Regions from separate parts of the Nocardia sp. NPDC004278 genome, predicted to be linked through region 3. Evidence: riboswitches for the same ligand, from Rfam matches in the RefSeq annotation. Region 3 holds a riboswitch; each other region holds the start of a gene.
The links. A riboswitch is a leader RNA that binds a small molecule or an ion and turns the genes downstream of it on or off. The one in region 3 is predicted to bind glycine.
Positions count from the first base shown of each region.

Region 1: another riboswitch for glycine. It lies ahead of gcvP (aminomethyl-transferring glycine dehydrogenase); the one in region 3 lies ahead of ACWEO2_RS16320 (serine hydroxymethyltransferase).
Region 2: another riboswitch for glycine. It lies ahead of gcvP (aminomethyl-transferring glycine dehydrogenase); the one in region 3 lies ahead of ACWEO2_RS16320 (serine hydroxymethyltransferase).

Region 1 covers NZ_JBSGEQ010000001.1:64,649-68,022, forward strand. The annotation lists gene ftsR (transcriptional regulator FtsR) at 1-399, shown strand, start outside; gene ACWEO2_RS00295 (bifunctional nuclease family protein) at 561-1,034, shown strand; gene ACWEO2_RS00300 (MerR family transcriptional regulator) at 1,222-1,821, shown strand; glycine riboswitch at 1,955-2,055, shown strand; gene gcvP (aminomethyl-transferring glycine dehydrogenase) at 2,228-3,374, shown strand, end outside.
Region 2 covers NZ_JBSGEQ010000025.1:32,982-36,355, reverse strand. The annotation lists gene lpdA (dihydrolipoyl dehydrogenase) at 1-1,100, opposite strand, end outside; partial or broken gene ACWEO2_RS30980 (radical SAM protein) at 1,190-1,669, opposite strand; glycine riboswitch at 2,029-2,136, shown strand; gene gcvP (aminomethyl-transferring glycine dehydrogenase) at 2,260-3,374, shown strand, end outside.
Region 3 covers NZ_JBSGEQ010000009.1:102,284-105,657, forward strand. The annotation lists gene ACWEO2_RS16315 (L-serine ammonia-lyase) at 1-639, opposite strand, end outside; gene ACWEO2_RS16320 (serine hydroxymethyltransferase) at 636-1,925, opposite strand; glycine riboswitch at 1,961-2,055, opposite strand; glycine riboswitch at 2,056-2,148, opposite strand; gene ACWEO2_RS16325 (IclR family transcriptional regulator) at 2,300-3,085, opposite strand; gene ACWEO2_RS16330 (putative nucleotidyltransferase substrate binding domain-containing protein) at 3,099-3,374, opposite strand, start outside.

The DNA of each region.
Region 1 (3,374 bases), on a different contig from region 3:
TCGCCCGACGAGCTGCGATTCGATCACGAAATCCGACTCACCCGCGCGGATCTGCTCGCCCAGGCCGAGATCGACGAGAAATTCCTTACCGACCTGGTTCGAGCCAATCTGATCACGCCGGGCGCCGCGGGATTTTTCGATGCGGACGCGGTGACGCTGGCCAAGACCGCCAAGGCGATGGCCGAATTCGGGCTGGAGGCACGGCATTTGCGCGCGTTCAAGCTGGCCGCGGATCGTGAGGCCGCGCTGGTGGCGCAGATTGCGGCCCCGATCGCCAAGAGCCGCGACGCCGGTGCGCGGGCCCGCGCGGAGGAGACGGTACGCGAACTCGCGGCGCTGTCGCTGACGCTGCACACCTGTCTGGTGAAGGCTTCGGTGCGGTCTTCGCTCGGCAGCTGAGGCTTCCGGCGGGTTTCACTTTGCGTTCCAGACGGGCAACACGCCGATTTCGGCTGTGCACACGGAATGCTTGACGCCTCGCGGTTCGCTTAGACTCGTGAGTACGGCGAGCCCTGCAGCGGTCATGCCGGGCGGCCGGCGAGTCATTGGGAGGCAGTGCGATGAGTGAGATGCGCGTTATCGGCATTCGTGTCGAGCAGCCACAGAACCAGCCCGTGCTGTTGCTCCGCGAGGTTTCCGGAGACCGGTATCTGCCGATCTGGATCGGGCAGGCCGAGGCGACCGCGATCGTGCTCGAACAAGAGGGGGTGACCCCGATCCGTCCACTGACCCACGATCTGATCAAGATCCTGATCGCCGACCTCGGGCACACTCTCAAGGAAGTGCGGATCGTTGATCTGCAGGAGGGCACCTTCTACGCGGATCTGGTCTTCGACAACGATCTGCGGATCTCGGCCCGGCCGTCGGATTCGGTAGCGATCGCCTTGCGGGTGGGTTGTCCTATCTATGCCGAGGAGCCGGTGCTCGAAGAGGCCGGGCTGGTCATGCCGGACGAGCGCGAGGACGAGGTGGAGAAGTTCAAGGAGTTCCTCGAATCCGTTTCGCCGGACGACTTCAAGGCCACCGACAGCTGAGCCGCTGCGCCAGGGCGGTCGGTTGGTCGAGCTCTTTCTTCTAGAGGTGAAGTAGAGGTCGAGACTCCTACCGCGCGTCGCGTTTGGTCCGACGATGCCGCTCCCGGGAGAATCACAGGGAGTAATCTCGATAGTTGGGCCACGTCCGTTACGGCCGGTCGTTGGTCGTGACGGAGCCGGGTCATCGATGAGGCTAGGCGTCGGCGAAGCAAGGGAGTGGTCAGTGGCAGAGCAATCGCAGGATGTGGTACAGCCAGGCCTGTTCCCGGATGATTCGGTGCCCGACGATTTGGTGGGCTACCGCGTACCGAGCGCGTGCCAGGTGGCCGGGATCACCTACCGGCAGCTCGATTACTGGGCGCGCACCGGATTGGTCGTTCCGTCCATCCGTGGGGCTGCGGGTTCGGGCAGCCAGCGCCTGTATTCGTTCAAGGACATTCTCGTCTTGAAGATCGTGAAGCGACTATTGGACGCGGGCATCTCGTTGCAGAACATTCGCATCGCCGTCGACCATCTGCGCAGTCGCGGCGTGCAGGATCTGGCGGGCATTACGTTGTTCTCCGATGGGACCTCGGTGTACGAGTGCACCTCGCCCGAGGAGGTAGTCGATTTACTGCAGGGTGGGCAGGGCGTCTTCGGAATCGCGGTCAGCGGCGCCATGCGGGAACTGACCGGAGCCATCGCCAACTTCCCGGCCGAGCGGGCCGTGAGCGGCAGCGCGAGCGAGCGGCCGGAGGATGAGCTGTCCTTCCGCCGTAAGGCTCGGATGAACCGGAAGACCGGCTAGGGATCGATTTGTCGAGTGCCCGTCGCTGTGGCGGCGGGCACTCGTCTGTCCGGCCGAAGTGATGAGCGCTACACGCCCATCCGGGGTCTGGTGGCGTCATTCGTTGCGCGCGCGGCATAAACTGACGGTGCGTCGCCGCCGTGCGGGAGAGTTCCGGACTTCACAAGAGTTCGGGCGCCGAAGGAGCAGCACCTCCCCGTCAATCTCTCAGGCAAAAGGGACCGTACGGGCTTCGACGTCTCTGGAAAGTGGCAACTCCGCACAACGCGGCGGTTGCCCGCCCATGGGGAAAGGGGTCTCGGCACCTGCGTCGCGGCATCCGAATCTCTCAGGCTCCACGACAGAGGGGGAGGGCCGGTATCCGTCGACCGCCGTTGGTCGACCCGCCCGACCTTGGGAGCTTGTCGTGACTCGATCATTCGCCGACCGTCATATCGGACCCGACCGGGATGAACTCGCCCGGATCCTGGACGTCGTCGGCGTCGGCTCGCTGGCCGAGCTCGCCACCGCGGCACTACCCGCGAGCATTCTGGACGGCTCCGGACTCGAGGTGCTGCCACCCGCCGCGACCGAGCACGAAGTGCTCGACGAACTGGCCGCGCTCGCGCATTCGAATACCGTCGCCACCTCGATGATCGGGCTCGGCTACTACGACACGTTGACCCCGCCGGTGCTGGTACGCAGCCTGCTGGAGAATCCCGCCTGGTACACGGCCTATACCCCGTATCAGCCCGAGATCAGCCAGGGGCGGCTCGAGGCACTGCTCAACTTCCAGACCATGGTCTCGGATCTGACCGGGATGGAGGTGGCCAATGCGTCCATGCTGGACGAGGCCACCGCCGCCGCCGAGGCGATGACGCTGCTGCGCCGGGCTGGCAAGTCCACCTCCGCGCGCCTGCTGATCTCCGATGATCTGTTCCCACAGACCAAGACCGTGCTGCACACCCGCGCCGAACCGCTGGGAATCGAGATCGTCGAGGCGGATCTGTCCGGCGGTGAACTGCCCGATGGCGAGTACTTCGGTGTGCTGGTTCAGGTTCCGGGCGCTTCGGGTCGGATCGTGGACTGGCGGCCGGTGATCGAGGCGGCGCACGAGCGGGGCGCGTTGGTCGCGGTCGGCGCGGATCTGCTCGCGTTGACGCTGATCACGCCGCCGGGGGAGCAGGGTGTGGACGTATGTTTCGGCACCACACAGCGTTTCGGTGTGCCGATGGGGTTCGGCGGTCCGCACGCCGGATATCTGTCGGTGCACGCCGCGCATGCGCGTCAGCTGCCGGGTCGACTCGTCGGGGTGTCGGTGGATGCCGATGGCCATCAGGCGTATCGACTCGCACTGCAGACCCGCGAGCAGCATATTCGCCGGGAGAAGGCGACCTCAAATATTTGTACCGCGCAGGTGCTGCTGGCGATTGTGGCCGCGATGTACGCGAGCTATCACGGACCCGATGGACTGCGCGAGATCGCCCGGCGCGTGCATCGGCGGGCGGCGGCCATTGCGGCCGGACTCGATGGTGCCGTGGTGCACGACAATTACTTCGATACGCTGCTGGTGC
Region 2 (3,374 bases), on a different contig from region 3:
GTCTTGATCTCCTCGCCGAACGCCTCCCGTGCCGCGGCCTCGGTCAGGCCGACCGACGCCACCTCGGGGTGTGAGTACGTCACGCGGGGGATGCCGGTCTCGTTGATCGGGTCGGGGCTCAGGCCCGCGATCTCCTCGGCGACGAAGATGCCCTGCTGGAATCCGCGGTGGGCCAACTGGAGTCCGGGCACGATGTCGCCGACCGCGTACACGTTCGGCAGCGTGGTGCGCAGTCGCTCGTCGGTGGTGACGAAGCCGCGGTCGAGGACGATGCCCGCCTCCTCGTAGCCCGTCGCCGCGGTGTTCGGACCTCGACCCACCGCAACCAGCACGACGTCGGCATCGAGGACGTCGCCGGACCCGAGGATGACGCGCACGCCGGCCTCGTCCCGCGCCACCTCGGTCACCCGGGCGCCCGTCTTGGCGGTGATCTTGCGCCGCCGGAAGGCCCGTTCGAGGTACTTCGAGAGGGCCTCGTCCTCGTTCGGGACCAACCGCGGCAGCGCCTCGACGATCGTCACCGAGGCGCCGAAGGACGCCCAGACACTGGCGAACTCGACACCGATGACGCCGCCGCCGAGGATTACGGCCTTGGCGGGGACCTCGGGCAGGGTCAGGGCCTGGTCGCTGGTGATCACTCGGCCGCCGATGCTGATCCCGGGCAGCGACTTGGGGTGCGACCCGGTCGCGAGGATCACGTCGGTGCCGGTGATCAACTCGCCGTCGACCTCGACGCCGTTCGGTGCAACGAACCGGCCGCGGCCGTTGACCACGCGGATGCCGTACGAATCGATCAGGCCCTGCAGGCCCTTGTGTAACCGGGTGACGATGGTGTCCTTGTAGCTGAGCACCTTCTCGGCGTCGATGCCGCCGAACGACACATCGACGCCGAATTGCGAAGCGGTGCGGGCGTTGTCGGCCACCTCGGCGGCATGCAGTAACGCCTTGGTGGGAATGCACCCGCGGTGCAGGCAGGTGCCACCGAGCTCGTTCTCCTCGACGAGGATGACCGAGCGGCCGAGTTCGGCCGAGCGGATGGCGGCGGCGTACCCGCCGGAACCGCCGCCGAGAACGACCACGTCTGCGGATCGTGAGGTCATGTGAATACTCCTGGTGTGGAATGTGAAAGCTGTGTGGCTGAAGGCATTTCGTGGATCTACCGGGAATCGGCGGCGGCCATCACCTCGGGTTCTACGCCGGTGCCCGGGCTCTGCCGGCGAATCTGGCGCACCGTTTCGGCATACAGCCAGGAGCCGCCGTCCGGTAGATCGTCGCGAGCGACGCCGGTCACCGTTGCGTACCGGAGGCCCATCGCGCTGACCGACTCGGCGACCCGTCGCGGCTCGTCGAGGTCGAGGTCGGCGGGTTTGCCCGTGTCGATCTGGCAGAAGTCGCAACGCCGCGTGCACTGGTCGCCGCCGATGAGGAAGGTCGCCTCGCGGTCCTCCCAGCACTCGAAGATGTTGGGGCACCCCGCCTCCTGGCAGACGGTGTGCAGGTGCTCGCGTTCGACGAGGGCGGCGAGCGCTCGGTATTCGGGTCCGGTGTGCATCCGCACCTTCATCCACGGCGGCTTGCGTTCGACCGGAGTCCGGTCGGTGCGAACCTCGAGCCGAAGCAGTCGACGCCCGTCCGGGGCGAGGGGGGAGGGGTGGGGTGAGGCGCTGATGGGAACTCCTTCGATAGCCGGAGCCGGCGAGAGCTCGCTGGAAGGATCCGGCTGCTGTGCGGCGACGCGAAGTCGCCGGTGATGTCAGACCCGCACATTCATGGCCGAGCAGCGCTCGCAGGAAGCGGTGTCAGCAGGGGGAAGAGGAGGCAGGCCCTCGATACCTTTGCGGGACTTGGTATCTGGACGCCGAATGCTCGGTGTGTGCGGTCACAGCTGAGCGAGTTCCCGACCGAGGATGCCAAACGCTGATGCGTTTTGGCAAGGGGGATCGGCGGTCGAGTGGTCCCGAGAGGTCGGTGGCAGACAAACCTCGGGGGAGTGTGTACTGTTCTGCAAGTCACAACTGAAGACGCCGATGACGCGCAGCGGGAGAACCTCCGAGTTTCAGACTTCTGAACTCCGAGGCGCCGTAGGAGCAACTTCCTCCCCGGGAATCTCTCAGGCCCAAGTACCGCAGCGCCGAGGCAACTCTGGAGAACAGGAACGGCCGCAGGCCGGTACTTACCGAAGGTGAAGAGCAACGCCCTAGCGCGGCAATGCCCAAACTCTCAGGTTTCAGGACAGAGCGGGGAGGTGCCCCCTAGTCGATGTCCGGTGCGGTCCGGACAGAGCGAAACCGGAGTCACCTCGTGTCAGCTGAAACCCGCATTGCCCCCAATGGTGGGCCCTCTACCAGCGACTTTCCCTCGCGTCATATCGGTCCCGACGCCTCGGCAGCACAGCACATGCTCGCAGCACTCGGCTACCAGACGCTCGATGAGCTCATCGACGCCGTGGTGCCGGACCAGATCCGCAGCGAGCAGGCCATGGACCTGCCGGCGGCCCGGAGCGAGCCGCAGGTCCTGGCCGACCTGCGTGCCCTCGCCGACCGCAATCAGACCCGTATCCAGATGATCGGTCTCGGCTACCACGACACCGTCACACCTGCGGTTTTGCGGCGAAACCTGCTCGAATCGCCGGCCTGGTACACCGCCTACACGCCCTATCAGCCGGAGATCTCCCAGGGTCGGCTCGAGGCGTTGCTGACCTTCCAGACGTTGATCGAGGATCTCACCGCGCTCCCCGTGGCTGGGGCCTCCCTGCTGGACGAGGCCACCGCCGTGATGGAGGCCGTGCTGCTCATGCGGCGGGCGAACAAGTCCAAGTCCGCCGCGAACCGGGTGATCGTCGACGCGGACTGCCTGCCGCAGACCCTCGCGGTCGTCCAGGGGCGTGCCAAGTCGGTCGGCATCGAGGTGCTGATCGCGGATCTCTCCAGTGAATTGCCGGACGACGACGCATTCGGTGTGGTGTTCCAGGCGCCGGGCGCGAGCGGCGCCGTGCGCGACCTGTCACCGCTGATCGCGGCCGCGGGCGAGCGCGGGGCACTGACCACGGTGGCCGCTGACCTGCTCTCGTTGACGATCTTGACGCCGCCCGGAGAACAGGGCGCCGACATCGCGGTCGGATCCGCGCAGCGCTTCGGCGTGCCACTGTTCTTCGGCGGCCCGCACGCCGGCTACATGGCCGTGCGCACCGGGCTCGAGCGCATGCTCCCGGGCCGCCTGGTCGGGGTCTCCGTCGACGTCGACGGACAGCCCGCCTACCGGCTCGCGCTGCAGACCCGCGAACAGCACATCCGCCGCGACAAGGCGACCAGCAACATCTGCACCGCGCAGGCACTGCTCGCCAACGTGGCCGCCATGTACGCGGCCTACCACGG
Region 3 (3,374 bases):
GGCCCAGATATCGAGCAGCTCGGCACGGATGTGATCCGCACTGCGCCAAGACATTTCGTTCGCCAGCACAATGGCGCTGATCGGCTGGCACGCCGCGAGAGCGAGCAGGTCGCGCCCCGAACAGAATGGCTGCGGCACGGCCACGACCTCGGCCGGTCCAGCGATCTCGTCCTCGTCGAGGACGAAACCACCTCCGACGGAATAGAACTGGCGTTCAGCGAGCACGCATCCGACATCGTCGAGAGCGCGGAACAGCATGCCATTGCTGTGGAAGGCGAGTTTGGTCCGCCCGAGCAGTTCGATGTCCTCCTCGATGAGGAAGCCGATCGGGTGCACGCCGCCCAGGTGCAGCATGCCGGTGGCGCGCACGTCGGATGTGGTGCGCGCCACCACCTTCGGCTCGACCACCTCGGGTCGTTCCCCCGACAATCCGGTGACGACCGCCTCGATACTGCCGTGCCCGCGCCCGGTCGCGCCGAGCGATCCATACAACTGCACCCGTACGGCAGCCGTATTGTGCAGCACCCCATCGGATTTCAGCCGATCGATGAACCGCGCCGCCGCCCGCATCGGTCCCACCGTATGCGAACTCGACGGCCCGATGCCGACCCGGAACAGATCGAAAATGCTGACCGTCATGCCGTACCGCGCAGACCCGGGTACAGCGGAAACCGGCGTACCAGCGCATCGACGCGCTCGGTTGATTCGGCGATGGACTGCCCCCGCAGCAGCGCCACCGCGATGATATCGGCGACCTCGGTGAACGCCTCGATATCGAACCCGCGGGTGGCCAGCGCTGGCGTACCGATCCGCAGTCCCGAGCTGACCATCGGCGGGCGTGGATCGAACGGAACGGCATTGCGGTTCACCGTGATGCCGATGTCGTGCAGCAGATCCTCCCCCTGCTGACCGTCGAGTTCGGAATCACGCAGATCGACGAGCACCAGGTGCACATCGGTGCCGCCGCTGACGACATTGATGCCCGCCGCCCGGCAGTCCGTGGCGAGCAACCGTTCGGCGAGCAGGCGCGCACCGGCGAGAGTGCGCTCCTGACGTTCCCGAAACACCGGTTCGCTTGCCATTTTGAACGCGACGGCCTTGGCCGCGATCACATGCTCGAGCGGCCCGCCCTGCTGTCCGGGAAAGACCGCCGAACCCAGCTTCTTGGCCAATTCCTCGACCGCGAGAATGAATCCGCCACGGGGTCCGCCGAGCGTCTTGTGGGTTGTCGAGGTGACGATATGCGCGTGCGGCACCGGCGAGGGATGCAGCCCGGCCGCGACCAGACCGGCGAAGTGCGCCATATCCACCATCAAATACGCGCCGACTTCATCTGCGATGCGGCGGAATTCGGCGAAATCGAGATGGCGCGGGTACGCGGACCACCCCGCCACGATCAGCTTCGGCCGGTGCTCGTGGGCGAGCCTGCGCACCTCGTCCATATCGATGAGATGGTCCTCGGCCCGAACGTGATAGGCCGCGACGTCATAGAGCCGCCCGGAGAAGTTGATCTTCATCCCGTGCGTCAGATGACCGCCGTGATCCAGCGCCAGCCCGAGGATGCCGTCACCGGGCCGCAGCACCGCGTGCATTGCCGCCGCATTCGCCTGCGCCCCCGAATGCGGTTGCACGTTCACGTATTCGGCGCCGAAGAGCCCGCGCAGTCGCTCGATCGCCAGCGACTCGATCTGGTCGATATGCTCGCACCCGCCGTAGTAGCGACGCCCCGGATATCCTTCGGCGTACTTATTGGTCAGCACCGATCCCTGCGCCTGCATCACCGCGAGCGGCGCGTAGTTCTCCGATGCGATCATCTCCAGCCCGCGCTGCTGACGGTCGACCTCCCGGTCCACCAATTCGGCGACGAGCGGGTCGAATTCGCGCAGTGTGGCATCGAGTTCGGTTCGGATAGCGGAGTCGGCCATGAGGAGCCTTTCGTCGACGCGTGCGCGTAGGTAGCTCCTCCCGCTCTGTCCAATGGCCTGAGAGATTCACGCACCCGGTCGGTGCGTTTGCCCCGTCGGCGAGTGCGCGTGCACTGCTTTCCAGAGTTGCCTGAGCGCAGCGGTACTGGGGCCTGAGAGATTCCCGGGAGGTGTTGCTCCTTCGGCTTCCACATACGGTGTGGAGATCTCCCGCTGCACGTCGAACGGCGGATATTCGGTTTCGCAAGAAGCAAGTTGCGTAGAACGCAACACGAAGCTCTATACGCAACTCAGTATTGGGCCATCCCACCCCCATGTCAACACGGGAAGGCAACCGAGATCAGACAGATTTCGATCCCACCCGGCGGGGGAGGTCAGCGCAGGTAACCGAGGCGGCGGCTGATATCGGCGGCGCTGGCGATGGTCAGTTGGGCGACGTCGGCGAAGCGGTCCGGACTCAGGCGGTAGGCCGGACCGGAAACGCTCAGTGCCGCAACGACGGCACCGGTGCTGTCGTAGACCGGCGCGGCGACGGCGTTCAACCCGATCTCCAGTTCCTCGCGTACATCGGCCCAGCCGTTCTCGCGCACCGCGACGAGTTGTGCGGCGAGGTCGGCGACCCTGGTCAGCGTATTGGCGGTGAATGCCTCGAGTTTGGCGCCGACGCGCTTGCGCATCTCCCCCGGCTCCAGATCCGCGAGCAGTACCTTGCCGCTGGAGGTGGCGTGCGCCGGACAACTCTGACCGACCCAGGATCGCAACGCGATCGAACCCGGCCCGTGTGCCTCGGCGATATTGATGATCCGACTACCGTCCAGCACAGCGAGATTGGTCGTCTCACCGGCCTCGATCGCCAGCGCGTTGCAGGCGCTCTGACTCTGTCCGACGAGATCGACCTGGGCACTGGTGGATCCGGCGAGCCGAACGATCGAGAAACCGAGCCGATACTTGCCGCGCTCGGACAGTTGCTCGACGTATCCCCGCGATTCCAGCACGGCGATCAACCGCGAAACGGTAGATTTGTGGACGCCGAGTTCGGCGGCGATCTCCGTGACGCCCGCCTGCCCGAGCTTGGCAATGATCTCCATGACCAGCAGCGCTCGGTCGACGGACTGCACCGCGGCCGTCCGCCCGTTGTCCTCGACACCTTGTTTCGCCATGACAATCGCCATTCTAGGTGGTTGTGGCTCCCATGCTGCCGACCCGTCGTTGCACCGCCGCGATTTCGCGCAGGGCGTCGTTGAGCAGGCTCCGATTCAACGGCGAGAGTTCCGACATCATGACAATATCGCCGGGACTGTGCCCAGCCGACAACTGCTCGACCTGATGCACCATCCGCAGGCGCTGCAACATGACGAAGACCTCGGTCAGCATGGTGACATCCCGATCGGTGAGCGCACCGGCACTCGCCGCCGCCGCCAATCGCACCGGGGTGGACGCCGAGGTCAC